DNA from 4 places in the Janthinobacterium sp. HH104 genome. Region 4 is predicted to be linked to each of the others. Evidence: predicted binding sites of a transcription regulator. Region 4 holds the regulator's gene; each other region holds the start of a gene.
What was found. Region 4 encodes sigma-54, which starts transcription at its own class of promoters, with help from an activator protein. Its sites were predicted from a motif close to TGGCANGNAANCTGCTTT; they were not measured.

Region 1: a site for sigma-54 is predicted at 5,478-5,495, ahead of JAB6_RS05805 (circularly permuted type 2 ATP-grasp protein). Genes of this name have one in related genera too.
Region 2: a site for sigma-54 is predicted at 2,405-2,422, ahead of JAB6_RS22610 (urease accessory protein UreD). Genes of this name have one in related genera too.
Region 3: a site for sigma-54 is predicted at 4,496-4,513, ahead of prpB (methylisocitrate lyase). Genes of this name have one in related genera too.

The regions. Positions count from the first base shown of each region.
Region 1 is NZ_LRIB01000020.1:73,482-80,972, reverse strand. It holds gene JAB6_RS05825 (alpha/beta hydrolase) at 1-1,162, opposite strand, end outside; gene JAB6_RS05820 (peptidase) at 1,271-2,149, opposite strand; gene JAB6_RS05815 (transglutaminase family protein) at 2,241-3,050, opposite strand; gene JAB6_RS05810 (alpha-E domain-containing protein) at 3,050-3,994, opposite strand; gene JAB6_RS05805 (circularly permuted type 2 ATP-grasp protein) at 3,988-5,442, opposite strand; gene JAB6_RS05800 (HAMP domain-containing sensor histidine kinase) at 5,616-6,743, opposite strand; gene JAB6_RS05795 (hypothetical protein) at 6,828-7,491, opposite strand, start outside.
Region 2 is NZ_LRIB01000048.1:52,591-60,081, forward strand. It holds gene JAB6_RS22605 (GGDEF domain-containing response regulator) at 106-2,322, shown strand; gene JAB6_RS22610 (urease accessory protein UreD) at 2,453-3,319, shown strand; gene JAB6_RS22615 (urease subunit gamma) at 3,341-3,643, shown strand; gene JAB6_RS22620 (urease subunit beta) at 3,665-3,994, shown strand; gene ureC (urease subunit alpha) at 3,996-5,696, shown strand; gene ureE (urease accessory protein UreE) at 5,710-6,234, shown strand; gene JAB6_RS22635 (urease accessory protein UreF) at 6,234-6,914, shown strand; gene ureG (urease accessory protein UreG) at 6,938-7,491, shown strand, end outside.
Region 3 is NZ_LRIB01000048.1:109,891-117,381, forward strand. It holds gene JAB6_RS22875 (M20/M25/M40 family metallo-hydrolase) at 1-86, shown strand, start outside; gene JAB6_RS22880 (LysR family transcriptional regulator) at 93-998, shown strand; gene JAB6_RS22885 (MFS transporter) at 1,013-2,443, opposite strand; gene JAB6_RS22890 (MBL fold metallo-hydrolase) at 2,565-3,422, opposite strand; gene JAB6_RS22895 (hypothetical protein) at 3,599-3,835, shown strand; gene JAB6_RS22900 (hypothetical protein) at 3,959-4,207, shown strand; gene prpB (methylisocitrate lyase) at 4,576-5,463, shown strand; gene prpC (2-methylcitrate synthase) at 5,533-6,687, shown strand; gene acnD (Fe/S-dependent 2-methylisocitrate dehydratase AcnD) at 6,699-7,491, shown strand, end outside.
Region 4 is NZ_LRIB01000054.1:92,048-99,538, forward strand. It holds gene lptA (lipopolysaccharide transport periplasmic protein LptA) at 1-504, shown strand, start outside; gene lptB (LPS export ABC transporter ATP-binding protein) at 504-1,259, shown strand; gene JAB6_RS25110 (RNA polymerase factor sigma-54) at 1,264-2,742, shown strand; gene raiA (ribosome-associated translation inhibitor RaiA) at 2,812-3,174, shown strand; gene JAB6_RS25120 (enoyl-CoA hydratase/isomerase family protein) at 3,308-4,393, shown strand; gene rapZ (RNase adapter RapZ) at 4,394-5,257, opposite strand; gene hprK (HPr(Ser) kinase/phosphatase) at 5,528-6,463, opposite strand; gene JAB6_RS25135 (PTS sugar transporter subunit IIA) at 6,500-6,982, opposite strand; gene queF (NADPH-dependent 7-cyano-7-deazaguanine reductase QueF) at 7,316-7,491, opposite strand, start outside.

The DNA of each region.
Region 1 (7,491 bases), on a different contig from region 4:
CGCCGGCCACGATCAGCATGCCCGCGCCGCTGTCGCCCGCGCGCGCGTAGCCGTGCACGGCCTTCGAGGCGGCCAGGGCCAGGTCTTGCGACGAGGCATACAAGGTGACGGGGTTGCGCGCGCCGGCCAGTTTCGGCGCGATATCGTGCTTGAAGATGGCCGCGTCGATATCGGGTGCGGACAGGATGATTTCCGTGATCTTTTGCGCCAGCTGCGGCTGCGCGGCCAGCAAGTCGGCCACGGCCCGCGCCAGGCCACGGCTGCCCATGCTGTGGCCCACCAGATAGACTTGCGCCGCCTCCGTGCTGGCGAGAAAGTCGGCCAGGAAGGCCGTCATGTGGGGCGTGCTCCATTCGATATTGTTTTCATCGATGGTGTAGCCGGCCACGCCGCCGCGCGACGGCCAGCTGTAGAACACGGGCGCGCCATCGAAACCGAGGTCGTAGGCCATCTGTCCCGTGCGCCGCGCCGCATCCTCGAAACTCACGTTGTAGCCGTGCACGAAGAGAAAGGCGCTTTTATCGGCCGAGGCGCGGATCTGGGTTTTGAGTGCGGCAAAGAAGTTGTCGCGGTCCTGCACCTCGGCGGACAGCACCACCACGTGCTTGGCCGGGTCGTCGCGAAATTCCAGGCGCCACAGCGACGGCGATTCCAGCTGGCCCATGCGGTGGTCGCGGGGGATGCTGATGTCGCAGCTGCCATAGCTGAGCGGGCCATTGCCGCCCAGGATGTTGCGTTCGCCGCTGAAGCGCTGGGCCGGCGGCTTGCCCACGTCGCGCTGGCGGTCCGTGGCGAAATATACTTTGACTACCGCATAATTCGACACGACGGCGCTTTTATCGGCCGGGGCGGGCGCCGCTTCCACGTCGGGTGCCTGGGGCAAAGGCCGCTGCACCGCATCGAGCAAGCCTTGCGCGGCAAACAGGGTTTCCATGTCGTCCGGCACTTTGGCGCTGGACAGGGCGGCCGACAGGGCCAGTTGCAGCTGGGTATTGGCAGGCTCGGCTTCCAGCGCGGCGATGGCGGCCAGGATGGCGGCGGCGCTGTCGAACTTGGCGATGGCCTGCTTGAGCCGCTCATAGTGGCTGGCGACGGCTTCGGGCGCATGGCCGGGCGCGCCATGCCCGATGGCCGCCACGACGGCGGAAGTGATCAAGTCCATGCGCTACCTGCCTTTCAGGTCAATCTGGATTAAATATCAACCCATATTGCCATAAAAGCACGCGAAAGGCGACTTGTCCAGCACCGCGCGCAGGCGGTGCGCGGCAGATCAATGCTGCTTGTCGTCGCTGAACTGCTGCGCCAAGGATTGCAGCGGTGCCACGGTCAGGCCGCCGCGGCTCACGTGTTCGGGAATGGCCACGCGCACGGGCTTGCTGTGCATATTGGCGGACGACAGCACGTTCGTCGTCGTCTCGGGCGCCGCATTCCACACGGGGTCGACGATGCCTTCGAACACCTGTTTCAATTGTTCGCCCCAGGTGTCGCGGATCATGCGGAAATACTGGTTCTTTTCATCAATGGTGACAAAGCGCGTGACGGCCAGGCTGCCCGTCTCGTAAACGAGCAGGTCGAGCGGCAAGCCGACGGAAATGTTCGAACGCAGAGTCGAATCCATGGAGATCAGCGCGCACTTGGCCGCCTCGTCCAGGCGCGTGAACGGGTTGACGACGCGGTCGATGATGGGCTTGCCATATTTCGCTTCGCCGATCTGGAAATACGTGTTTTCATCGTGCGATTCGATGAAATTGCCGGCCGAATACACCTGGAACAATCGGCAGCGCTCGGCGCCGATCTGGCCGCCCAGAATGATGCTGACGTTGAAATCGATGCCGCAGTCGGCCAGGGCCTTCGCTTCGCGCAGGTGCACGGTGCGCACGGCTTCGCCCACGATGCGGGCCGCATCGTACATGCTGGCCACATTCCAGATGCTGCGCCCATCCGCATCGACGTGTTCGGAAACGATCTGGCGGATCGCCTGCGAGATCGACAAATTGCCGGCCGTCATCAGGACCAGCATGCGGTCGCCCGGGTTTTCAAACACGCTCATCTTGCGGAAGGTGCCCACCTGGTCCACGCCGGCGTTGGTGCGGGAGTCGGACAGGAAGACCAGGCCTTCGTTCAGGCGCATGCCTATGCAATAAGTCATCGTCGTAAATCAAATCAAAAGGGGAAGCATTTTACACCAGCCGGGCCCGGCATACCGCTGGCAAGGCCCGGCCAGCCTCATTCCTGCCTGTTTACACGGGCACGATCTGCACATCGACTCTTAAGGTTTCCGTGCCGCCACCCTGGCGCACACCGCGCACGGGGGCCGCCGAATCGTAATCGCGCCCGATGGCCAGGCGGCAATACGCATCCGTCATCAGCCGTGCATGCGTGACGTCGATGCTGACCCAGCCCGCGAAATCCGTGTCTTCGACCCATGCGTCGACCCAGGCATGGCTGGCCGCATGGCCCGTCGTACCCGGATCGATATAGCCGGACACATAGCGGGCCGGGATGCCCCAGGCGTGGCAGCAGGCCAGGAACAGGTGGGCGTGGTCCTGGCATACGCCGCGTCCCAGGGCCAGCGCGTCGCCGGCCGTGGTGGTGACCATGGTGGCGCCGCTTTCATACGCGACCTTGCCGACGATGTGCTCGGCCAGGCGCAGCAGATGGCCCGTGCCCGCCGTCACGCTCCGGTCCGGCAGGCTGGCGGCAGCCAGGTCGAGAATGGCGGGATCGGCCTGCGTCAGCGGCGTCGGCATGGTAAACAGCAAGGGCGACAAGGTGTCGATCAGGTTCAGCCGTCCCTTGTGCGGGTAGATGGTTTCCACCACGCCATGCGCCACTAGGCTCAGGGAGTGATGGCTACCGTTAATCGTCAGCATGTGCGACAAGTTGCCGTAGGCATCCGTGTAGGCGTGGCACTGGCCCGGCGTCGTGATTTGCCAGGACAGGGCGCGCTGCTGCGGCTCGATACGCGGTGTCAGGTGCAGCTGCTGGATGGTGTAGGCCAGCGGCGCACTGTAGGCGTAATGGGTTTCGTGGCGGATGGTGAGCTGCATCAGGCCGCCAAGGGAACGAGGAAGTCGCGGCTGACCCGGTTGCCCAGGTCATAGATGTTTTCCAGAAACTCCGTCAGCGTCAGGTGCAAGCCCGCCTTCATGATGTCGTCGATGTGGCCGAATTTTAGTTCTGCGTGCAATTTGCCCGCAAACCGTTCCGTATCAGCCGACACATCGTTGCGGATATGCTTGAGGTTTTCCACCACGTCATCCATGCAGGCCAGGAGCGACCTGGGCATGTCGCCGCGCAGCATCAGCAATTCCGCCACCCGTGCCGGGGTGATCACATCGCGGTAGACCTTGCGGTAGATCTCGAAGCCGGACACGGAGCGCAGCAGGGCCGCCCAGTAGTAAAAATCGCGCTGGGTGATGTCTTTCGACGTGTCGCGCGCGCCGTGAAACTTCACGTCGAGGATGCGCGCCGTGTTGTCGGCCCGTTCCAGGAAGGTGCCGAGGCGGATGAAATGGATGGCCTCATCCTTGAGCATGGTGCCCAGGGTCACGCCGCGCGACAGGTGCGAGCGGTACTTGACCCATTCGAAGAACTGGCTAGGGTCCGTTTCCAGCAGATTGCTTTTCAAGCGCTTCTGCATGTCGAGCCAGGTGGCGTTCTGGATTTCCCACACTTCCGTCGTCAAAGTCCCCCGCACGGCGCGGGCGTTTTCGCGCGCACCCGTCAGGCAGGCGAAGATGGACGACGGGTTGTTCGGGTCGCGCACCATGAAGTCGAGCACGTCGCGCGTGTGGAAGCGGCCATATTTATGGTCGTAGGCGCTTTGCAGCTCGGAAATACCCAGGGTGGCGCGCCAGCCTTGCTCCGCGTCCTGCTCGGACTGGGGCAGCATCGCCGTTTGCATGTTGACGTCGAGCATGCGCGCCGTGTTTTCCGCCCGCTCCGTGTAGCGGGCCATCCAGAACAAATGATCGGCGGTGCGGCTCAGCATGTTTTCTCTCCTGCAAAAACGGATGTGGCTTCCAGTACCCAGGTATCCTTGGTGCCGCCCCCTTGCGACGAGTTGACCACCAGCGAACCTTCGCCGAGCGCGACGCGGGTCAGGCCGCCGGGCACCATGGAAATCGTCTTGCCGGACAGTACGAACGGACGCAAATCGATGTGGCGCGGCGCGATGCCGGCCTCGACATAGGTGGGGCAGGCGGACAGGGCCAGTGTTGGCTGGGCGATGTAGCCGCCCGGATTGGCCAGCAGGCGCTGGCGGAAGTCCTCGATCTGCGCGGCGCTCGAGGCCGGCCCCACCAGCATGCCGTAGCCGCCCGCGCCATGCACTTCCTTGACGACGAGTTTCGCCAGGTTCGCCAGCACGTAGGACAAGTCGGCGCTCTTGCGGCACTGGTACGTGGGCACGTTGTTGAGTATCGGTTCCTGCGACAGGTAAAACTTGATCATGTCGGGCACGAACGGGTAGATCGACTTGTCGTCGGCCACGCCCGTGCCGATGGCGTTGGCCAGGGTCACCCGGCCGGCGCGGTAGACGGACAGCAGGCCCGGCACGCCCAGGGACGAGTCCGAGCGGAAAGCCAGCGGGTCGAGGAAATCGTCGTCCACGCGGCGGTAGATCACGTCGACTCGCTTGGGGCCGCGCGTCGTGCGCATGTACACCGAGTTGTCGTTGACGAACAGATCCTTGCCTTCCACCAGTTCCACGCCCATCTGCTGGGCCAGGAATGCATGTTCGAAATAGGCGGAGTTGTACATGCCCGGCGTCATGACGACGACCGTGGGGTCATCGACGCCCATCGGTGCGACGGAGCGCAGGTTGTCGAGCAGCATGTCCGGGTAATGGTCGACGGGCGCGATGCGGTTGCGCGCGAACAGTTCCGGGAACAGCCGCATCATCATCTTGCGGTCCTCCAGCATGTAGGACACGCCGGACGGCACGCGCAGATTGTCTTCCAGTACATAGAATTCGCCCTGGCCCGCGCGCACGATGTCGACGCCGGCGATGTGGGCGTAAATGTCGGAGGCGACGGAAATACCCTGCATTTCCGGGCGGTACTGGGCATTCTTGTAGATTTGCTCGGCAGGAATGATGCCCGCCTTGATGATGTTTTGCTCATGATAAATATCATGGATGAACATGTTCAAAGCTTGCACGCGCTGCACCAGGCCCGTCTGCATCTGTGCCCATTCGGCGGCGGGAATGATACGCGGGATGGTGTCGAACGGAATCAGGCGTTCCGTGCCGGCATCGTCGCCGTAGACGGCGAACGTGATGCCGACCCGGCGGAACGTCAGGTCGGCTTCGGCCCGCTTGCGGGCGATGGTCTCGGGGGATTGCTGCTCCAGCCAGTTGCTGAATTCACGATAGTGTTCACGTACCTTGCTGTCCGTACCCACTTCATTTGCAGTCATTTCATTGAAAAAATTTGCCATGTTGTGATTTCCCTTGAGCCGTGTCTGACTATAGCTCAGCAGAAATCGTGCCAGTGCCGCGCACCCGAAAGTATGTAAAAAATGACCATTTTTGTGGCGTAAAACCGTCATCCGCACCGTATTGGTGCGTTACTGCGCGGAAAATGCCGGTGTTGGGGCAGGTGGCGGCAAGGTCAGGCGTCCGGCGTGACGTAGGGCCGGCAATCGATGGGCAGGTCGATGGTAAACGTGGTGCCCGTTTCCGGCGCGCTGTCGACCAGCGCGCTGCCGCCGTGGCTTTCCGCCACGTTTTGCACGAAGGGCAGGCCGATGCCCCAGCCGGGCGCGCTGCCCTGGTGTTCGCGGCGCAGGTATTCGAAGATGCGCTCGGTCTGCTCCGGGGCGATGGTGCTGCCCGTGTTGTGCACGGTGAGTATCATGCGTTCGCGCAGGGTGTTGATGTGGATATGGATGGGGCCGTCGTCGCCATACTTGAGGGCGTTGCCCACGAGGTTTTCCAGGGCGCGGCGCAGCGAATTTTCGCACCACCAGCCGGTGACGGACGCGCCCGTGACCTGGCACTTGCCCGGATGGCCCGTATTCACGCTGTCGGCCACCTGCTGCGCCAGCGGCAGGATATCGAAGCGATGCAAGACCAGCGGCAGCTTTTGCCCCCGGTGGTAGCTGAGCGTATCGAGCAATTCCTGGATCATGTCGTCGAGGCGCTTGCCGTGTTCGATGATTTTCGACGCCAGGGCCGGCACGTCGAACTGCTGCGCGCGCCGCTGCAGCAGCTGGGCGCTGTTGAGCATGACGGAGAGGGGATTGCGCATGTCATGCGACAGGCCGGCGGCGATGCGCCGCTGGAAGCTTTCATGCATGGCAGTAAATTCCAGGATGGCTTCGCGGATGCCCGTATCGATCGAGGCATTGATCACCTTCCAGTCTCGGCGCCGCAGCGGCACGCCCGCGTCGAGGGCCGCATCGGCGAAACAGTCGCGGAAGATCTGGTATTCCTGGATCACTTGCTCCGGGCCATAGCTGGTCATGCGCGCCCGTTCGTTGCCGTGTACGGCAGGGGCATTGGTATGGCTGGTGGCATTGTCGCGCGGATAGCCTGGTGTCAGCGCTTCGGCCAGGTTGTCGAAGAAGGCGGGCAAGGTATTGATCAAGATGGGTGTCAGCAGGGCGTCGGCGCCGCGCACCTTGGCGCGCACCTCGTGTTCCCATTGCGTCAGCACGGCATCGCGCATGCTGAAGATGCGCCGCGTACGGGCGGGCATGTCCAGCACGTGCATTTTCTGGTCAGAGGCATAGGTCATCGCAGCTCTCCATCGACAGCTCGGCATCCACGCGGTGCAACGGCGGGAGCTAAAGTATCCTCCAAATCGGCGTGCGGGTGGTGTTCAATTCGGCGCGTCGGCGCCGGTCATGACGGCGCTCAAATGACCGAGGGTTGTATCCCATTGCTCCAGCGAAAAATTCTGCGGATCGTCATGGCCATTCGCATAGCCTGTATCGAGCACGGCGTGGAAGGCGGGGATCAGCCACGTGCCCTTGCGCACGCTGGCGACGATGTACAGCAGGGCCAGGCGCTCGTATTGCGCAGGCGTAAAACCGGGATCGGGCGCCAGCCCGTCGTTGCCCTTGCCGCCGCCAGGTACGGAGTTGCGCGGCTGCACCAGTTCCACATGCAGGAACAGACCCGTCAGCGACGGCTTGTCCTTCTCCAGTTTGCTGGCGTAGCTGGCCGTGCCGAAGTCGCGCACGGCCAGGGAGCCGCCCAGGCGGTTCACGTACACATGGCCTTTCGGACCGCCGCCCAGCGCGGGGTTACGTAAATTGAAATCGTTGAAATCCCAGCTGGCGTCGTTGATATGGCCGGGAATGGGCTCCAGCAGGAAATTCGGGTAGCTGGTGTCGTGGATGACGAAATAGCGGGCCATGGGCGCGGCCAGCCGGCCCACGGCGCGCGACAGCGGTGCATCGACGGCGCCGCCCACGTCCGCTTCGCTGATCGATTGCTGTGCCAGCCAGGCGCGCAGCCGGGTCGGGGCGATGCCCGTGCGC
Region 2 (7,491 bases), on a different contig from region 4:
TGCAATAAAGATTATGATGATAGTACGTAGTTCATCGCAAAGAAATGTCTTGTCCAGCGTGGCAACCGACCGCCGCGCCTCATCCAAAGCTGAGAGAACTGCTACATGCACCGCGATTTTTCGGAAGTGAACTCGAAGGGCGAAGTACTGATCGTTGAAGATACGCCGGCTTCGCTGAAGCTGTTGAGCGATTTGCTGGGCGGCGCCGGCTATGCCGTGCGCCAGGCGCCGAACGGTGAGCTGGCCCTGTGGACGGCCCAGGCGCGCCCGCCCGAGCTGATCCTGCTCGACGTGCGCATGCCCGGCCTCGACGGCTTTGAAGTGTGCCGTCGCCTGAAGGAGATACCGTCCCTGCGCCAGGTGCCGGTGATCTTCCTGTCGGCCCAGTACGACACGGACGACAAGGTGCGCGGCTTTGCGCTGGGCGCCGTCGACTTCATCGCCAAGCCCTTCCAGGCCGAGGAAATCCTCGCCCGCACCGACGCCCATGTGCGCCTGGCGCGGGCGCAGCTGCAGCTGGCGCAGGAGCGCGCCAACCTGGAACGGCGGGTGGCCGAACGCACGGCCGAACTGGAGCAAGTGGCCAGCACACTGGCACGCGAAGTGCAGATCCGCCGCGCGAATGAAGAATTGCTGCGCCTGTCGGGCCAGGTCTTCGAAGCGACCCAGGACGCCATCCTGATCACCGATGCGGCCGGCGTCATCGTCACTGCCAATCCCGCCTTTACGCGCATCACCGGCTACGCGGCACAGGAAGTGGTGGGCACGGACATCATGCGCCTGCATGCCGAATACACGGGTGAAGCGGTGCTGCTGGCCCTGCGCCAGGGCTTGCGCAGCAGCGGCTGCTGGTCGGGCGAGGTGCAGACGCGGCGCAAGAGCGGCGATACCTATCCCTGCCTGCTCAGCGTCTCCACCGTGCACGGGCCCGATGGTGCCGTCGTCAACTATATCGGCGTCTTCCTCGACATCAGCGAACGCAAGGCCGAGCAGCATCTGATCGATTTCCTTTCCTACCACGATGCGCTGACCGGTTTGCCGAACCGCGTGCTGCTGCGCGAGCGCTTCGAGCAGGCGCGCGTGAACGCCGTGCGCGACAGCCAGCAGGTGGTGCTGATGTGCCTGGATCTGGACCGCTTCAAGAACATCAACGATTCGCACGGCCAGGCCGTCGGCGACAAGGCGCTGCAAGTGGTGGCGCGTTTCCTGTCCGGCTGCGTGCGCGAAGGCGACACGGTGGTGCGCCAGGGCGGCGACGAATTCCAGATCCTGCTGCAGGACGATGCCCTGCTGGGGCGTACCCTGGAGCTGGTGCAAACCATCCTGGCCGGCCTGCGCGAGGAACTCAGCGTCGATGGCGAACGCCTGGCGCTGACGACCAGCATCGGCATCGCCATGTGCCCGGCCGACGGCGACAGCCTCGATGACGTGCTGCGCCACGCCGACACGGCCCTGGTGCGCGCCAAGGAAATGGGGCGCGACCATTATGCCTTCTTCACGGAGCGCATGGGCAGCGATATCCGCGCCCGCCTGGCGATGCAGCAGCAGCTGCGCGGCGCCATCTGCCGCGATGAATTCGAAGTGCACTACCAGCCGCAGATGTGCTTGCGCACGGGTGCCTTGCTGGGCGCGGAAGCCCTGCTGCGCTGGGATAACCCGGTGCTGGGCAAGGTGCCGCCCGGCCTGTTCATCGCGCTGGCAGAGGAATACGGTTCGATCACGGCCATCGGCGAATGGGTGCTCGAAAGCGTGTGTGCGCAAATCCGCGCCTGGCACGACGCGGGCCTGGGCAGCATCAAGGTGGCCGTCAACCTGTCCGGCAAACAGTTCGCACAGGACCGCACGGTGCCGTTCGTCGAGGCGGCCTTGCGCAAATACGGCATCGCGCCCGCCTGCCTCGGCATCGAGATCACGGAAAGCACGGTGATGGGCGACCCTGACAAGGCCGTGGCGGCCCTCACGCGCCTGAAGGATATCGGCGTGGGCATTTCGCTCGACGATTTCGGCACCGGCTATTCCAGCCTCGGCTACCTGAAACGCTTCCCCATCGACGTGCTGAAGATCGACAAATCCTTCGTCGACGACGTCACCACCAGCAGTAGCGACGCGGCCATCGCCCGCTCCGTCATCTCGCTGGCGCACAACCTCGACATGCGCGTCATCGCCGAAGGCGTGGAAACGCGCGAACAGGTCGACTTCCTGACGGAACACGGTTGCGATGAAATGCAGGGCTATTTTTTCAGCCGCCCCCTGGCTGCGGAAGCCTTCACGGCCTTGCTGCGCGAACGGCGCACCCTGGTCGTGACGGTGGCCGTGGCCTGAGCGCCGCGGTGCGGCCGATGCACCATGCCGGTGCGCCCGCCGCAGCGCGGTGCACGATTCTCACTTTTCCTTCCCCTGACGCTGGCACATATCCTGCTTAGGTAATCGCTTATTTACGCGATTGCCCCGCATGCCAGACAGCACCCGACCAGTCACGCCTTTACCAGCCAGCGCGCACGGCGCCTGGCAGGCGCACCTGCGCCTGGGCTTTGCCTTGCACGAGGGCGTCAGCCGCCTCGTCGAGCGCACGCACAGCGGGCCCCTGCGCGTGCAAAAGCCCCTGTATCCGGAAGGGGGCGCCGTCTGCCACGCCATCATCATCCATCCTCCCGGCGGCGTCGTGGGCGGCGACCAGCTGGCCGTCGACGCCACGGTGGGCGAGGGCGCGCACGCCTTGCTCACGTCGCCGGGCGCCGCCAAGTGGTACCGCGCCAACGGCCACGTCTCGGGCCAGCACATCGTGCTGCGCGCCGGTAGCGGCGCGGCCATCGAGTGGCTGCCACAGGAAAGCATTTTCTTCGACCAGGCGTGCGTGCGCCTGCGCCACGAAGTGGAACTGGCGCCGGACGCCAGCTACATCGGCTGCGACATCGTCTGCCTGGGCCGCAGCGCCTCGGGCGAAGTTTTCAGCACGGGCAGCATCAGCCAGCAGGTGCAGATCCGCCGCGGCGGCAAGCTGCTGTGGTGGGAGCAGGGCGTGCTGGCCGGTGGCGGCGCGCTGATGGCCAGTCCGCTGGGATTGGCGGGCCACACCGTGTGCGCCACCCTGATCACCGTCGGCACGCCAGTTACGCCCGCCGTGCTGGCGGCCGTGCGCGAGATCGCCGTGCCGGCCGGCGCCGCGTTTGGCGCCACGCACATGAAGTCGCTGGTGGTGGTGCGCCTGCTGTGCGGCGACAGCGAGGCGGCGCGCCGCGTCATGCTGGCCGCCTGGCAGCTGCTGCGCCCCGCCATGCTGGGACGCGACGCCGTCGTGCCCCGCATCTGGAACACTTAATCAGGAAAGAACAAGGAAACCATGGACCTGACTCCCCGCGAAAAAGACAAGCTGCTCATTTTTACGGCCGCGCTGCTGGCTGAACGGCGCCTGGCGCGCGGCTTGAAATTGAACTATCCGGAAGCGGTGGCCCTGATCAGCGCCGCCATCATGGAAGGCGCGCGCGATGGCAAGTCGGTGGCGCAGCTGATGTCGGACGGCACCAAGATCCTCTCGCGTGCCGACGTCATGGACGGCATCGCCGAGATGATCCCCGACATCCAGGTGGAAGCGACCTTCCCCGATGGCAGCAAGCTGGTGACCGTCCACCACCCGATACCGTAGTTTTTTGAGAAGGAGCCCCTCATGACCCCAGGCGAATACCAATTGGAAGAAGGCGAAATCAGCTTGAATGCCGGGCGCGCCACGGCCACCGTGGTGGTGGCCAACCGGGGTGACCGGCCGATACAGGTCGGCTCGCACTTCCACTTTTTTGAAGTCAATCCCGCGCTTGCTTTCGAGCGCTGGCGCGCCTACGGCATGCGCTTGAACATCACTGCCGGCACGGCCGTGCGCTTCGAGCCGGGCCAGCAGCGCACCGTGGAACTGGTGGCGCTGGCGGGCGAGCGCAAGGTCTACGGTTTCAATGGCGAAGTGATGGGCGAACTGCAAGACACTCCACCGGGAAAGGATTGAGATGGCCAGCATTCCCCGCAGCGCATATGCCGAGATGTTTGGCCCCACCAAGGGTGACCGCATCCGCCTGGCCGACACGGAACTGTTCATCGAGATCGAGCATGACTACGCGATCTACGGCGAAGAGGTGAAATTCGGCGGCGGCAAGGTGATCCGCGACGGCATGGGCCAGTCGCAGCGCTGCGCGGCCGAGGTGATGGATACCGTCATCACGAACGCCGTCATCCTCGACCACTGGGGCATCGTCAAAGCCGACATCGGCTTGAAGAACGGGCTGATCTTCGGCATCGGCAAGGCGGGCAACCCCGACATCCAGCCCGGCGTCACTTTAGCCATCGGCGGTGCGACCGAGATCATCGCCGGCGAAGGCATGATCGTCACGGCCGGCGGCGTCGACACGCATATCCACTTCATCTGCCCGCAGCAGATCGAGGAAGCGCTGATGAGCGGCGTGACCACCATGCTGGGCGGCGGCACGGGACCGGCCGTGGGTACGGCCGCCACCACCTGCACGCCGGGACCGTGGCATTTGCACGCCATGCTGGCGGCCGCCGACGCCTTCCCCATGAACCTGGGCTTCATGGGCAAAGGTAACGTCAGCTTGCCGCTGCCGCTGGAAGAACAGGTGCGCGCGGGCGCCATCGGCCTGAAACTGCACGAAGACTGGGGCAGTACGCCGGCCGCCATCGACAACTGCCTGTCCGTCGCGGACCGCATGGATATCCAGGTGGCGCTGCACAGCGACACCCTCAACGAGGGCGGTTTTCTCGAGCACACGCTGGCCGCCTTCAAGGACCGCACCATCCACACGTTCCACACGGAAGGGGCGGGCGGCGGCCATGCGCCCGACATCATCGCCGCCGTGGGCCAGTCCAACGTGCTGCCTTCGTCGACGAATCCCACGCGCCCGTTTACCGTCAACACGCTCGACGAGCACCTGGACATGCTGATGGTGTGCCACCACCTGGACCCGGCCATTGCCGAAGACGTGGCGTTTGCCGAGTCGCGCATCCGCCGCGAAACCATCGCCGCGGAAGACATCCTGCACGACATCGGCGCCATCTCGATGATGTCGTCCGACTCGCAAGCGATGGGGCGCGTGGGCGAGGTGATCATGCGCACCTGGCAGACGGCGCACAAGATGAAGGTGCAGCGGGGCGCCTTGGCGCCCGACACGGCGCGCAGCGACAACTTCCGCGCCAAGCGCTACATCGCCAAGTACACGATCAATCCAGCCATCACGCACGGGATTGCGCACGTGGTGGGCTCCATCGAGGCGGGCAAGATCGCCGACATCGTGCTGTGGAAACCGGCGTTTTTCGGCGTCAAGCCGTCGATGATTTTAAAAGGAGGCATGATCGCGGCCGCGCAGATGGGCGACCCGAACGCGTCGATTCCCACGCCGCAACCCGTGCACTACCGCATGATGTTCGGCGCTTTCGGCGGCGGCCTGAAAAAGTCGTTTACGTTTGTCTCGCAGGCGGCCTACGACCTCGATATCGGGCACCAGCTGAAACTGAACAAATCCGTCATCGCCGTGAAGAACATGCGCGGCTTGCGCAAGCACGACATGATCCACAACAGCGCCACGCCGCACATGGAAGTGGACCCCGAAACCTACGCCGTGCGCGCCGACGGCCAGCTGCTCGTGTGCGAAGCGGCCGCCGTGCTGCCGATGGCGCAGCGCTATTTTCTATTTTAAGCAGGAGACAAGCATGCTGACTTTGCATACCAAACTGGGACCTGGCGATGAACGTACGCCGTTTGCCCAACTTGTGCTGCCCTACGATCAGCGCGAAAAATGCCGGCTGCGCGCCGTACTGTCGAATGGCGACGACGTGGCCGTGTTCACCGTGCGCGGCACGGTGCTGCGCGACGGCGAGCGCATGACGGGGCCGGAAGGGCAGGTGGTGCAGATCGTTGCCGCGCGCGAGCCGACCTATCTGGTGCGGTGCGCCGATGCGCACACCCTGCTGCGCTGCGCTTTCCACCTGGGCAACCGCCACACGCAGGCGCAGGTGGGGGACGGCTTTTTGCGCATCCGCAAGGACGTCGTGCTGAAGGAGATGCTCGAAGGCTTGCAGGCGATGGTGACGGAAGAAAGCGCGCCGTTCGAGCCCGAGGCGGGTGCGTACGGCGGCGGCCATGGCCACCACGACGGCCACGGCCAGCACTTGCTGGCGCCCGTGCCGCTGCGGCAGAAGATCCACCGTCCCGGCGATGTGCCAGGCGCTGCGTGATGCAGGCCTCGGCCCTGCTGCATTTGCTGCAGTTCGCCAGTCCGGCCTTGCCGATCGGCGCCTACAGCTATTCGCAGGGGCTGGAAGCGGCGCTCGAATCCGGCCTGGTGCACGACGCGGCCACGGCGCGCGAATGGATCGCCGAGCATCTGGCGCAGGTGGTGGCGCGCTGGGAAGCGCCTTTGTGCTGGCGCTTGATGCAGGCGTTCGAGGCGCAGGATTTGCGCGCCGTGCAGCGCTGGAGCGAGCGTTTCATCGCGTCGCGCGACACGGCGGAATTTCGCGCCGAGACGATCCAGATGGGCTATTCCTTGACCAAATTGCTGGCCGAACTGGGCGTGGCCGACGGCGTCCTGATCGACATGCTGCAGGGCCAGCCGGAAGTGGCCTTGCCTACCGCGTATGCCTGCGCCGTGGCGGCACTGGCGATTCCCCGCGAAGAGGCGCTGCTGGCCATGCTGTTCGCGTGGGCGGAAAACCAGGTACTCGTCTGCGTGAAATCCGTGCCGCTGGGGCAGGTGGCCGGTCAGCGCCTGCTGCTGTCGCTGCGGCCGGACCTGGAAGCGGCGGCGCTGACGGCGCAAACCTTGCAAGACGACGAGATGGGCAACTGGGCGCCCGGCCTGTCGCTGCTGTCGATGCGCCACGAAGTGCAGTACAGCCGCCTGTACCGTTCCTGAACACTACAACGAGAGACCATACTATGACTTCTATCACCTCCAATCCGCTGCGCGTGGGCATCGGCGGGCCCGTCGGCTCGGGCAAGACGGCCCTGTGCGAAATGCTGTGCAAGGGCATGCGCGAGCGCTACGACATGGCCGTCATCACGAACGACATCTACACCAAGGAAGACATGGAAATCCTGCTGCGCGCGGACGCCTTGCCGGCCGAGCGCCTGATGGGCGTGGAGACGGGCGGCTGCCCGCACACGGCCATCCGCGAAGACGCTTCCATCAACCTGGAAGCGATCGCGCGCATGCAGGCGGATTTTCCCGAGCTTGACTTGATCCTCGTCGAATCGGGCGGGGATAACCTGGCCGCCACCTTCAGCCCGGAATTGTCGGACCTGACGATTTACGTCATCGACGTGGCGGGCGGCGAAAAAATCCCGCGCAAGGGCGGGCCCGGCATCACGCGCTCCGATTTGCTGATCATCAACAAGACGGACCTGGCGCCGTATGTGGGCGCCAATCTGGACATCATGGCGCAGGATGCCAAGCGCATGCGCGGCGCGCGCCCCTTCGTATTTACCAACCT
Region 3 (7,491 bases), on a different contig from region 4:
GCAACGTGGCGCTGATGTCGTCGCTGGCCTGGTTCCTGGCCAATATCGACGGCGAGATGGGCCGCGCGCCGGAGCAGGGCGAGTAAGCGCCAATGTCGCTACCCGACCTGAACCTGTTGATTACCCTCGATGTCCTGCTGGCCGAGGGTAGTGTCACGCGCGCGGCGCGGCGCTTGCGCCTGAGTCCATCGGCCATGAGCCGCGCCCTGGCGCGCCTGCGCGAGACGACGGGCGATCCGCTGCTGGTGCGCGCCGGCCGTGAACTGGTGCCCACGCCGCGCGCGCTGGAGCTGCGCGAAAGAGTGCGCCCCTTATTGGGCGAGGTGCTGGCCGTGCTGGGACCGGCGGAGCAGCTGGACCCACGCCAGCTGGCGCAAACATTCACGCTGCGTTCGAGCGACGGTTTCGTGGAAAATTTCGGCCCGGCGCTGCTCGCGCATATCGGCGCGCAGGCGCCTGGCGTGCGCCTGCGCTTCGTGCAAAAGCTCGACCGCGAAAGCGCGCAGCTGCGCGAGGGCAGCATCGACCTGGAAACGGGCGTGATCGGCAGTCTCACCAGCCCGGAAGTGCGCACGCGCAGGCTGTTCGGCGACCGTTTCGTGGGGGTGGTGCGCAGCGGCCATCCGCTGGCGCAGGGCGAGATCAGCGCCGAACGCTATGCGGCCGGCCAGCACGTGCTGGTGGCGCGGCGCGACCAGGATACGGGACCGATGGACGACGCGCTGGCCGCCCTGGGATTGCAGCGCACGATCGCCAGCATCGTCGGCGGCTTTACGGCGGCGCTGGCGCTGGCGGCCGGCTCCGACCTGATCGCCACCGTGCCGGAGCGGCATACGGGCAATCTGCGCGCCGGCATGTTTACCTTTGCGCTGCCGCTGCGCATGCCGGAGCTGACCGTGTCATTGATGTGGCATCCGCGCATGGATGCGGACCCGGCCCACCGCTGGCTGCGCGGCTGCGTGGTCGACGCCTGCGCGGCCCGGATCAACGCGGGCTGATGCCGCCGCGCGCATCATGCGGGCTTTCCAGCCTTGCTCATGGCGCGGCCGAGCACGAAAATCGCCAGCGCCGCCAGAATGAGCGCGCTGGCCACGCCAAAGGTGGCGTGCATGCCGGCTATCATGGCGGCCGGCCTGGCGCTGGCGATATCGCTGGCGCCGGCAGCGAAAACGGCGCCCATCACGGAGGCGCCCGTGACAAGCCCCAGGTTGCGCGACAGGTTGAGCATGCCGGAAATGACGCCGCGCTGCTCGGGAGCGATATCGACCATCACGGCCGTATTGTTGGCTGCCTGGAACAGCGCGTAGCTGGCCGTCAGCAGCATGATCGGTGCGACGTAGCCGGGAATGCCCAGGCTGGCGGGCAAGAAGGCCAGCGCCAGGCAGGCGCCGGCCGCGCCGCACAGGCCCGCGCCGCCCATGCGCTGTGCGCCGTAGCGGTCCACCAGCCAGCCGGACGGCACGCCGCAGAACGCCGCCACCAGCGGTCCGGCCGCCAGCACCATGCCGGTGACGGCCGCATCCAGGCCCAGGCCGCGCGCCAGGTAGAAGGGCCCGACCACCAGGGTGGACATCATGACCGTCGACACCAGCATGCTGGTCGCCAGGCCGGCGCTGAGCACGGGCGCGCGCAGCATGGCCAGGCGTATCAGCGGCGCCGGCGCTTTCAGTTCAACGCGGACGAACACGATGGCGCCCACGCAGGCGGCCAGCAGCAGCGCCACGTTGCGCATGCCGAAATGGCCGCGCCCCAGGGTCATCGCCAGCGCATAGGCGGCCAGGGTCAGCGCCAGCAGCATGGTGCCGCGGTGGTCGAACACGGGACGTTTGGCGTTGGCGCCGCGCTGGTCGGCCGGCAGGTAGCGCCAGGCCAGCAATAGCGCCACGCCGGCCAGCGGCACGTTGACGAGGAAAATGGCTTGCCAGCCGAAGCGGGCGATCAGCAGCCCGCCCAGCGCGGGGCCAAGCGTGGTGCCGACGGCCGACATGGTGCCGAGCAGGCCCATGGCGCTGCCCGTTTTGGCCTTCGGCACGGTGCTGCCGACAAAGGTCATGGTCAGTGCCATCATGACGGAGGCGCCCAGTCCCTGCAGGGCGCGCGCGGCGACCAGCAGCCACAAGGTGGGTGCCAGCGCGCACAGGATGGAGGCGGCGGCAAACAGGGCGATGCCGGCCAGCAGCAGGCGGCGCCTGCCGACCATGTCGCCCAGGCGGCCCACGCTGACGATCAGGGCCGTGATGGCCAGCAGGTAGGACAGCACGATCCATTGCACATCCTGGAACGGCGCATGCAGGGCCGTGGCCATGTCGGGCAAGCCCACGTTGGCGATGCTGGTGCCCAGCGCGGGCAGCAGCATGGCCAGCGACAGGCTGGCAAGCGCGCCGCGCACGGGTAGCGTGATGGCCTGCTGCTCGGGTGGTGCGGATTTTGACGGTGTATGCATGGCGTGGCGGATCCTCGGATAGGGTCACCACATGGTACTGAGGGATCTGGCATGGCGGAAGACGCAGCATGTGCATTGTGTTGTTGCGTCTGACGCCATGTGAGGGAACTACATCACCAGGCTAGATCGCATTGAGCGGTATCTTCAGGTAGCGCACGCCGTTGTCTTCCGGTTCGGGCAGCTTGCCCGCGTTGATGTTGACCTGGATGGCGGGCAGGATCAGGGTCGGCATGTCGAGGGTGGCGTCGCGGCTGGTGCGCATGGCCACGAACTGTTCTTCCGTGATGCCGTCGCGCAAGTGGATATTGCTGGCGCGCTGTTCGGCCACCGTCACTTCCCAGCGCGCCTCGCGGCCGTTGGGCGGGTAGTCGTGGCACATGAACAGCCGCGTTTGCGGCGGCAGCGCCAGCAAGCGCTGCGCGGAGCGGTACAGCAGGGAAGCGGAGCCGCCGGGAAAATCGCAGCGGGCCGAGCCCACGTCCGGCATGAACAGGGTGTCGCCGACAAACACGGCGTCGCCGATCTGGTAGGCCAGGTCGGCCGGCGTGTGGCCGGGCACGTGCAGGGCGCGCACTTCCAGCTGGCCGATATGAAATACCTGGTCCGGCGCGAACAGCTGGTCGAACTGCGAGCCGTCGGCCCTGGCGCCATCCTGGTGGTAGACGGCCGCAAACGCCTGCTGCACCGTCTGGATGGCGGCGCCGATGGCCACGTCGCCGCCCAGCTGCTGCTGCAAATAGGGCGCGGCGGAAAGATGGTCGGCGTGCGCGTGGGTTTCCAGCAGCCAGCGGCATTGCAAGCCGTGTTCGCGCACGAAGGCGATCACCTTGTCGGCCGAGGCGGTCGAGGTGCGGCCCGCCTTCGGGTCGTAGTCGAGCACGGAATCGATGATGGCGCAGTCCCGCCCATCGGCCTCGTAGACAACATAGGTGACGGTGGCGGTGGCGGGGTCGAAAAAAGCTTGGATTTGTGGAGTCATCACGGCGGCAGGGGACAGGCAGGGAATAACATTATATCGCCAGAGTTCGTTCAAAAAATGTTGAAAATTAACATTTAGCATGCGAAAAACAGATAAGCGAACGAGCCAGGCGCGCGACTACCGTGCGCACCCTGTGTCTTGCCGCGTGCTAACCTCATTCTTCCAAGGAGGAATTCATGAACGATATCACTGCACGCAGCGAACAATACCGCGGTTTTACGATTTCCGTGACCCCGCAAAAGGATAACGACGACTTATGGGATTTTACCTACCGCCTGCAGCGCGACGGTGAACCCGAGGCGCAGGCGATCACGCGCAGCCGCACCCTGGGCGGCTATGCGGCGCCCGAGACGGCTTGCACGGCGGGCCTGGAAGTGGCCAGGACGGAAGTGGATAATCTGCTGCGCCCTTGAGCCAGCGTAAATCGTTTAGCCCGAAAGTGCGCCTGGCTATGGCCGGCGCGTGAAACACGTCGCTGCCAGTCGCGCTTCATGCTACGATTTCCAGTATTGAGTCAGTCACCAAGGAGGCACCCCATGAATAGCAGTTCTAAAATTCACTATAAAGGCTGGGAAATCGTTCCCTTGGCCGTGCCCACCACCGACGGCAAATGGTCGGCCAGTTGCGACATCGAACGCGCCACGGCGGAAGGCCTGGAAGTGTTCGAAGGCTCGACCATGCAGTTCGTGCGCGACGACGAGGAGGGCGCCATTGCCGCCGCCTGCGAAGAAGCCGTGCGCCAGATCGACAACATCATCGCCAATCCACTGGTGCGGCTGGCCTAGTTTGCCCTGATAGTATCAGTGGTATCAGTTGTATAAATCAGCCGGCGCCCGCCGGCTGTTTTTATTGCGCGTCTTGCCAGCCTGGGCTTTCATCGCCTTGTCTACCCGTCTGTTTCGCGTTTCAATAAATGTTTCAAAATAAGTTTCATGAAACAATATTGAAACATTTTTGACGCCAAACGTGACATCGCTGTTCCGCTGCGTCACAGCGCACCGTGCGTGGCCTCATGGCCGTTTGCCTGCCTTTTCACTCTGCATTCGACGGTTTCCGCCCAGCCTGAAGGGGCCTGGCACGGCATTTGCAATACTGATGCTCATAGCCACTCCGTGAAACATTCGGGACCATCCGAAACCCATAAGGTGAACACATGACTCAATACTCCGCAGGTGCCGCATTCCGCAAGGCCGTCCAGGAAGAATCCCCGTTGCAAGTGGTCGGCGCCATCAACGCCAACCACGCCTTGCTGGCCAAGCGCGCCGGTTACAAGGCCATCTACCTGTCCGGCGGCGGCGTCGCGGCCGGCTCGCTGGGCTTGCCCGACCTGGGCATTTCCAGCCTGGACGACGTGCTGACCGACATCCGCCGCATCACCGACGTGTGCGACCTGCCGCTGCTGGTCGACGCCGACACGGGTTTCGGTTCGTCCGCCTTCAACGTGGCGCGCACTGTGAAATCGATGATCAAGTTCGGCGCGGCCGCCCTGCACATCGAAGACCAGGTGGGCGCCAAGCGTTGCGGCCACCGTCCGGGCAAGGAAATCGTGAGCAAGGAAGAAATGGTCGACCGCATCAAGGCGGCCGTCGATGCGCGCACGGACCCGAACTTCGTCATCATGGCGCGCACCGATGCGCTGGCCGTCGATGGCCTGGAAGCGGCGCTCGAGCGCGCCGTCGCCTGCGTCGAAGCGGGCGCCGACATGATCTTCCCGGAAGCGATCACGGACCTGGACATGTACGCCACCTTCGCCAAGGCGGTCAACGTGCCGATTCTGGCCAACATCACGGAATTCGGTTCCACGCCGCTGTTCACCCTGGATGAACTGCGCAGCGCCCACGTGGGTCTGGCGCTGTATCCGCTGTCCGCCTTCCGCGCCATGAACAAGGCGGCGGAAAACGTCTACCAGGCGCTGCGCCGCGACGGCACGCAAAAGAATGTGCTCGACACCATGCAGACGCGCATGGAGCTGTATGAATCGATCAATTACCACGATTTCGAGCAAAAACTCGATGCGCTGTTCGCCGCGCAAAAGAAATAAACAGAAGCAGGGGCCGCATGCCGGCCCCGCAGTGATGCAACCGAGACTAGTCAATTTTTGGAGAAATCAATGAACGCACCGCAAGCCGCCACTTTCAAGCCTAAAAAATCCGTCGCCCTGTCCGGCGTCACCGCCGGCAATACGGCGCTGTGCTCGGTCGGCAAGACCGGCAACGATTTGCACTATCGCGGCTATGACATCCTGGACGTGGCCGACAGCTGCGAGTTCGAGGAAATCGCCTACCTGCTGGTGCACGGCAAGCTGCCGACGTCCGCCGAACTGAAAGGCTACAAGGCCAAATTGAAATCCTTGCGCGGCTTGCCGTCGGCAGTGAAACTGGCGCTCGAAGCGCTGCCGGCCGCCGCCCACCCGATGGATGTGATGCGCACGGGCGTGTCCGTGCTGGGCTGCACCTTGCCGGAAAAAGACGACCATAACGCGCCGGGCGCGCGCGATATCGCCGACCGCCTGATGGCGTCGTTCGGCTCCATGCTGCTGTACTGGTACCACTACAGCCATAATGGCAAGCGCATCGAAGTGGAAACGGACGACGATTCGATCGGCGGGCACTTCCTGCACCTGCTGCATGGCGAAAAACCGTCGGCGTCGTGGGAAAAAGCCATGCACACGTCGCTGATCCTGTACGCGGAACACGAATTCAATGCGTCGACCTTCACCAGCCGCGTGATCGCCGGCACGGGCTCGGACATCCACTCGGCCATCACGGGCGCCATCGGTGCGTTGCGCGGCCCGAAACACGGCGGCGCGAATGAAGTGGCGCTGGAGATCCAGAAACGCTACGACAACCCGGACGAAGCGGAAGCGGACATCCGCGAGCGCGTGGCCAACAAGGAAGTGGTGATCGGTTTCGGCCACCCCGTCTACACGATTTCCGACCCGCGCAACGTGGTCATCAAGGAAGTTGCCCGTTCGCTGTCGCAGGAAGCCGGTTCCACCAAGATGTTCGACATTGCCGAGCGCCTGGAATCGGTCATGTGGGAAATCAAGAACATGTTCCCGAACCTGGACTGGTTCTCGGCCGTGTCCTACCACATGATGGGCGTGCCGACGGCGATGTTTACGCCGCTGTTCGTCATCTCGCGCACCTCGGGCTGGGCCGCCCACATCATCGAACAGCGCATCGACAACAAGATCATCCGCCCAAGCGCCAACTACGTGGGCCCGGAAGACCTGGAATTCGTGCCGATCAAGGACCGTAAATAATGAGCACACCCATGAATACCCTGTATCGCAAATCCTTGCCGGGCACCCAGCTAGACTACTTCGACACGCGCGCCGCCGTCGATGCGATCCAGCCAGGCGCCTACGCCACCTTGCCCTACACCTCGCGCGTGCTGGCGGAAAACCTCGTGCGCCGCTGCGACCCGGCCACCTTGGACGCTTCGCTGAGCCAGTTCATCGAACGCCGCCGCGACCTCGATTTTCCGTGGTTCCCGGCCCGCGTCGTCTGCCATGACATCCTGGGCCAGACGGCCCTGGTCGACCTGGCCGGCTTGCGCGACGCCATCGCGGCCCAGGGCGGCGACCCGGCGCTGGTCAACCCGGTGGTCCCCACGCAGCTGGTGGTCGACCACTCGCTGGCCGTCGAATGCGGCGGTTTCGACCCCGATGCCTTCGCCAAGAACCGCGCCATCGAAGACCGCCGCAACGAAGACCGTTTCGACTTCATCGACTGGACCAAGAAGGCGTTTAAAAACGTCGACGTGATCCCGCCGGGCAACGGCATCCTGCACCAGATTAACCTCGAGCGCATGTCGCCCGTAATCCAGGTGCAGGATGGTGTGGCCTATCCCGACACCCTTGTGGGCACGGATTCGCATACGCCCATGGTCGACGCGCTGGGCGTGATCGCCATCGGCGTGGGCGGCCTGGAAGCGGAAAGCGTGATGCTGGGCCGCGCCTCGTGGATGCGCCTGCCCGACATCATCGGCGTCAAGCTGACGGGTAAACCACAGCCGGGCATCACGGCGACCGATACCGTGCTGGCGCTGACGGAGTTCCTGCGCA
Region 4 (7,491 bases):
AAGGAAGCCGTCATCACGGCACGCAGCGGCCACGTCGATGACGTCAAGCAAGTGCGTACCCTGACGGGCGACGTCGTGCTGGTCAAGGGCACCCTGACCATGAAGGCGGGCCGGGCATTGATCACGGAAGACCCGCAAGGCTATCAGTTCATCACCTTCTGGGCCGATCCCGGCAAGCTGGCCACGTTCCGCCAGAAGCGCGATGGCGCGGGCGACCTGTGGGTCGAAGGCGAAGCGGAGCGCGTGGAATACGACAACAAGACGGAAGTGGTGAAACTGTTTTCCAAGGCCAAGCTGACGCGCCTGGAAGGCACGAAAGTGACGGACGTGGCCAATGGCGCCTTCATCTCGTATGACAGCCGCAAGGAAGTATTCAAGATGGAAAATTCCGACAGCGGCACCAGCACCTCCGATGGCGGCAGCGTGCGCATGGTGATCCAGCCGAAGACCAAGGCGCCTGAAGCGGAGAAAGCGCCGGCCACGCCTGCGCCAGGAAAGAAATAATGGACAATACTCGTTGCGGCAGCACCCTGATCGTTCGCGGTCTGCAAAAAACCTATGGCAAGCGGCAAGTCGTGCATGATGTCTCGCTGCAAGTCGAATGCGGCGAAGTGGTGGGTTTGCTGGGCCCGAACGGCGCCGGCAAGACCACCTCGTTCTACATGATCGTCGGCCTGGTGCCGTCGGACGGCGGCAGCATCGACATCAGCGGCGTGGACATTTCCAGCCTGCCGATCCACCGCCGCGCGCAGATGGGCCTGTCCTATCTGCCGCAGGAAGCGTCCGTCTTCCGCAAGATGACGGTGGAAGACAATATCCGCGCCGTGCTGGAAATCCAGACCGTCGAAGGCCGTCCTTTGAAGAAGGCCGAGATCGAGGAGCGCCTGGATAAGCTGCTGGCCGATTTGCAGATTGAAAAGCTGCGCGAGAACCAGGCCCTGTCCCTGTCGGGCGGCGAGCGCCGCCGCGTGGAAATCGCCCGCGCGCTGGCCACGGATCCCCGTTTCGTGCTGCTCGATGAACCGTTCGCCGGCGTCGATCCGATCGCCGTGATCGAGATCCAGCGCATCGTGCGCTTCTTGAAGGAGCGCAATATCGGCGTGCTGATCACCGATCATAATGTGCGCGAGACGCTGGGTATTTGCGACCGTGCCTACATCATCAACCAGGGCTCGGTACTGGCGTCGGGACGCCCCGACGACATCATCGCGAACGAGTCGGTACGCCGGGTCTATCTGGGCGAACACTTCCGCATGTAAGCCAATGAAACAATCATTGCAGCTGCGCACTTCGCAGCACCTGGCACTGACGCCGCAGTTGCAGCAATCGATACGCCTGTTGCAATTGTCCACCCTGGAATTGCACCAGGAACTCGAACAACTGCTGACGGACAATCCCTTGCTCGAGCGCCTCGACGATCCGCTCGACCGTTCGCTGCGCCTGCTGTCGGACGGGGCCTTGAGTTCCACGGCGGCGCCGGCCGAAGCGCCGCCCCAGCCGCCAGGCCAGGAGGCGCCCGCGGCGCCAGCCGAAGCGGAAACCTTTGACGGCGAGGCGGGCGAGGGTCCGGCCGCGGCGGATGGCGGCGACAGCGACTGGAGCGAGGCGAGCCGGGGCAAGGCGCCCGACGACGAAGATTCCCGCCCGCAACTCGAGGCCCATCACTGCACCCTGCGCGAACACCTGATGGAGCAGATGCGCGTGACGGTGCTTGAATTGCGCGACCGCGCGCTGGTCGAGCTGATCATCGACGCGCTCGACGACAATGGCTACCTGGAAGAGTCGCTCGACGACATCCTGGCGCGCCTGCCGGAAGAGCTGGAAATCGACGCCGACGAGATGCGTACGGCCTTGTCGCTGCTGCAAAGTTTCGATCCGCCCGGCGTGGGCGCGCGCAATGCGTCCGAATGCCTGGCGCTGCAGATCAAGCGCTTGCCGCACATCGCCATGGTGACGCGGCGCATGGCCCTCGTCATCGTGGAAAAGCACCTGGCCTGGTTTGCCCAGCGCGATTTCAACAAGCTGAAAAAAGCCCTCGATTGCGACGATGAAGACTTGCGCGAAGCACAGACGGTGATTCGCCAGTGCAATCCGCATCCGGGCGCCGTATTCGCCTCGGACGTGTCCGATTACGTGGTGCCCGACGTCGTCGTCAAGCGCGCGCGCAATGGCTGGCAAGTGACCCTGAACAACGACGTCATGCCGCGCCTGCGCGTCAACGCCATGTACGCCAACCTGCTTAAGCAGGGCAAGGGCGAGGGCGCCATGGGCGCACAGTTGCAGGAAGCCAAGTGGCTGATCAAGAATATGCGCCAGCGTTTCGACACGATCCTGCGCGTGGCACAGGCAATAGTAGAAAGACAAAAGAACTTTTTCTCGCACGGGGCCGTTGCCATGCGCCCCCTTGTGCTCCGTGAAATAGCTGATACACTGGGTTTACACGAGAGTACTATCTCGCGGGTAACAACTCAAAAGTACATGCTGACCCCGCACGGCATGTTCGAGTTGAAATATTTCTTTGGTAGCCACGTCGCCACCGAAGCGGGGGGCGAAGCGTCATCGACGGCGATACGGGCATTGATCGTGCAACTGACAGGAGCAGAAGACCCTAAAAATCCTTTATCCGACAGTAAGATTGCGGACATGCTGGGGGAACAAGGCATGGTGATTGCGCGACGTACTGTTGCCAAATACCGGGAAGCGTTGAAAATTCCGCCAGTGAGCCTGCGTAAGTGTTTGTAAGTTTTTTTCGGTTCCTCTGCGGGCCGGATAGGATGGACCGCACGAACCCGATCATCTTTAGGAGTGTGTATGAATCTCACCATCAGCGGACATCATCTCGAAGTGACACCAGCCATCCGTGAATACGTACAAACGAAGCTGGAACGCGTGAAACGTCATTTCGATCAAGTTATCGATATCGCCGTGATTCTGACCGTGGATAACCTCAAAGAGAAAGAAAAACGTCAAAAGGCCGAAGTCAACCTGCGTTTAAGTGGCAAAACCGTCTATGTGGAAAGCCTGGCACAAGACCTGTATGCCGCGATCGATGCCCTGATCGACAAGCTCGATAGGCAAGTGATGAAATACAAAACCAAAGTGCAAGGGCACGGTAAAGAGGCGATCAAGCATCTGCCAGACAACTCCGAGGAAGACGCCGTCGTCGCCGTTTAAGGCCACCCGCTTCCAGCAGTTGTGATCAACTAAGGGCGCACATTGCGCCCTTTTTTGCGCCTGGACCTTTTGAATGCAATCTTCCCCGCGCAGGCGCTAAAATGTTTGTACTTTTACTTTTTTCACGCCTGCCATGAGCGACTTCGTCCAGACCTCCATCCGCAACCGCACGGGGCACATCGTGCTCGACCGTCCGAAAGCCTTGAATTCCCTGTCGCTGGAGATGGTGCGCGCCCTGAGCGCTGCCCTGCTGGCCTGGCGCGACGATCCGCAGGTGGACGCCGTCGTGATCCGCTCGAGCAGCGAGAAAGCACTGTGCGCCGGCGGCGACATCCGTTTCTTCTACGATGCGGGCCTGGCCACGCCGCAAGGCGGCAGCGCCTTGCTGGAAGATTTCTTTACGGAAGAATACGCGTTAAATCATGTGATCCATTTCTATCCGAAACCGTATATCGCCGTGATGGATGGCGTGGTGATGGGCGGCGGCATGGGCGTGGCGCAAGCCGGACCCGGCAACCGCCTGCGCATCGTCACGGGCCGCACGCGCATGGCCATGCCGGAAGTTAATATTGGCTTGTTCCCGGATGTGGGCGGCAGTTATTTCCTGTCCCGCCTGGCCGGCCAGCTGGGCCTGTACCTGGGCTTGACGGGCTTGACGATCAACGCGGCCGACGCCCTGTACACGGACCTGGCCGATGTCTACCTGCCCGAGGCGCAGATGGGGGCGCTGCTGGCCCTGTTCGAGTCGACGCCGGGCGAGGCCTTGCCGGTCGCCATCAAGGCGCTGGCGGCGCCGTTCCAGGCCGAGGCGGGTATCGCCTCGCTGGCGGCGGCGCGCGTGGCGCTGGACCGTCACTTCGGCGCCGGCTCCGTGGCGGCCATCATGGCCTCGCTGGCGCAGGACGACAGCGCGTTCGCCAGCAAGGCGCTGGCGGCCATGCGCCTGCGCTCGCCTTTGATGATGTCGGTAACTCTGGAATTGCTGCAGCGCGGGGCTCACTTGGGCGTGGCCGATTGTCTGCGTCTGGAGCGCACGGTGGTGCGCCACAATTTCGAGCATGGCGAAGTGCTCGAAGGCGTGCGTGCGCTGGTGGTCGACAAGGACAATGCGCCGCGCTGGAACCCATCAAGCCTGGACGAGGTCGATGCTGCCATGGTGGCGCGCTTCTTCGCACCGGTCTGGCCGGCGTCAGCGCATCCGCTGCGCCACCTGAATTAACTAGCTACGTTCGCGGTGGCGCAGCACGACGCGCTCGTTGGGGCCGAAGTATTGCGCCAGCCGTTCCGCCATGTACACGGAGCGGTGCTGGCCACCCGTGCAACCGAGGGCCACCGTCAGGTAGCTGCGGTTGTCGGACTTGAATGACGGCAGCCATTTTTCGATGAAGGCGCGGATGTCGGCCAGCAGTTCCAGCGCGCTCGGCTGCGCGTCGAGGAAGGCGATCACGGGCGCGTCGCGGCCGTCGAGCGGGCGCAGCGCCAGGTCGTAATAGGGATTGGGCAAGGCCCGCACGTCGAAGACGAAATCGGCGTCCAGCGGCACGCCCAGCTTGAAGGCGAACGATTCGAAGAACAGGGTCAGCGGCGCGCGTTCGGAAGCGATCATATCCTTGATCCAGGCGCGCAATTTGTTGGCGCTCAGCTCCGACGTGTCGATCACGTGGCCCAGCTGTTCGATGGCCGACAGGCGTTCACGCTCTTCCGAGATGCACTCGATCAGGGTGCGGCGGCTGGCCGGATTCTGGTTCGGGCGCAATTCATGCGACAGCGGATGGCTGCGCCGCGTTTCCGAGAAGCGCGCCACCAGCGAATGCGTGGTGGCCGTCAGGAACATGACCTTGACGTCGTGTCCCTGGTCGCGCAGCAGCGCCACATTGTGCGGCAGGCTGACGAGCGACTCGGCGCTGCGCGCATCGACGGCGACGGCCAGTTGCGGTGTACCTTCGTCGAGCAGGGTTTGCACCAGGCTGGGCAGCAAGGCCGGTGGCAGGTTGTCGACACAATAGTAGCCGGTATCTTCCAGCACATTGAGCGCGACGGATTTACCGGAGCCGGATATTCCGGTGATAAGGACGATATGCATAGCCCGATCATACAATAAAGATCGGCACTCTGCTCCAAGGCAATTGTCTTTACAAATTATTGCAATTTGGACTGTGGTATTTCTTTGCTGCACACGTCAACCATGTTGTCGGATTACGCGGGGCTTTGCCCCGCCTCGGCGGCCCGCTAATCCGACCTACGTTGCTAATCGCCACTCATGGCGAGTCGTCGGTGCAGCAGGGAATTCACGCAGCACTGCTGCGTGCCTGCGTAACGGTTCGCCCTTGCAAGGGCGAACTCCTTGGCAACATTAATCGCCACTCATGGCGAGTCGTTGCCGCTCCATGAACTCCTGCAAGGTATCGATGCCGCGCAGTTGCAAAATGGTATTGCGCACGGCCGCTTCCAGCAGCACGGCGATGTTGCGGCCGGCGGCGACGGGGATGACGACCTTGCGCACGGGCAGGCCCAGCACGTCTTCCGTGGGGAACAGGAAAGGCAGGCGCTCGACTTCTTCTTCCAGCGCGTTGCGGCGCACGAGATGCACGATCAGTTTCAAGCGCATCTTGCGGCGCACGGCCGTTTCGCCAAAGATGGCCTTGATGTCGAGTAAGCCCAGGCCCCGCACTTCCAGCAGGTTTTGCAGCAGGGGCGGGCAGCGGCCTTCGATCATGTTCGGCGCGATGCGCGAGAATTCGACGGCGTCGTCGGCCACCAGGCCGTGGCTGCGCGAAATCAGTTCCAGCCCCAGCTCGCTCTTGCCCAGGCCCGAATCGCCGGTGATCAGCACGCCCACGCCCAGCACGTCCATGAACACGCCATGCATGATGATGCGCTGCGCCAGTTTTTTGGACAGGTAGACGCGCAGGAAGTCGATCACTTGCGCGGCCGGCAACGGGGTGGAGAACAGGGGAATGTTTTGCTCGTCGCAAATGGCGAGGATGTCGGGCGGCGTTTCCAGCCCTTGCGCGATGATCAGCGCGGGCGGGCCGCCGGCGATCAGCTCGCCGATCACGTGGGTACGCGTATTGACCTTCAGGCGCTGGTAGTAATTGATTTCCTGGTGGCCGAAGACCTGGATGCGGCCCGGATGGATCAGGTTCAAGTGGCCGACCTGGTCGGCGGCCGACGAGACGTCGCCCGAGATCAGGCGCTCGCCGCCGGGGAAGCCGGCGAACCAGCCCAGTTGCAGACTTTCACGATTATCGTCGTACAGGCGTTGTATCGTCAGCGGCGTTTGCAACATGGCAGTCTTCTTCAGGAGTGGAGGAATACCTGAAGTTTAACCCGCCGCTTGCAGACTGGGTTGCCAATTGACGATGCGCGAATGCACGGATTTCGGTTCCGGATCCGTGGCCAGCGCCGTACGGAAGGCATCGTCGGAAAACATTTCGGCGATTTCCGACAGGATTTCCAGATGTTGCTGAGTGACATGATCAGGAATCAGCAGGAAAAACAGCAGATTGACGGGCTTGCCATCGGGCGATTCGAAGGGAATCGGCTCGGCCAGGCGCACGAAGGCGCCCAGCGGCGATTTCAAGGTTTTACTGCCCTTGACTCTGCCATGCGGCACGGCCACGCCATGGCCCAGACCCGTCGAGCCCAGGCGTTCGCGGGCAAACAGATTGTCCGAAACGGTAGAGCGGGCGATGCCGTAATTGTTTTCGAAGATCAGGCCGGCTTGCTCGAAGGCGCGCTTTTTACTGGAGACTTCCAGGTCCAGCAGGACGTTTTCGAGGGATAATATTTTGCTAAGATTAGTCATGACACTCAATGAAATGGTGCAATGCGCAGAGGGCTTGCGAGCCGAATTATAGGCCTGTTTCGGCGGCCTGTAACGCCAATTCTCAACAGTATACGCCCGCTGCGGGCGCAGTGGGCGCTACAGCCCACGTGGCCATCATTTTAGCAAAAAAATAACATCGGCGTGTATCGGCTATTTCTTGATTAAAAACACGGCGCGCGCCGGTTTTTCCGCCGCCGAATGCCGATTTTCCGATTTTTCAGCGTCTGTGACATGCTCTGCGGCACTACTGCAACGTTGTTTTAAAACACAGCCAACATTCCTGCTGGCATGGTTGCGTGGTGGTGTCTGGTGTTACTGGCGCGCATTGCGCAGATTGCCCGGCATCGTACCCGTGCTGAAATTGCTGCGCCATGGATTGATATCGAGGCCGCCGCGGCGCGTATAGCGCGCATACACGGACAGTTTTTGCGGCTTGCACTGACGCAAGATATCGACAAAGATGCGCTCCACGCATTGCTCGTGGAATT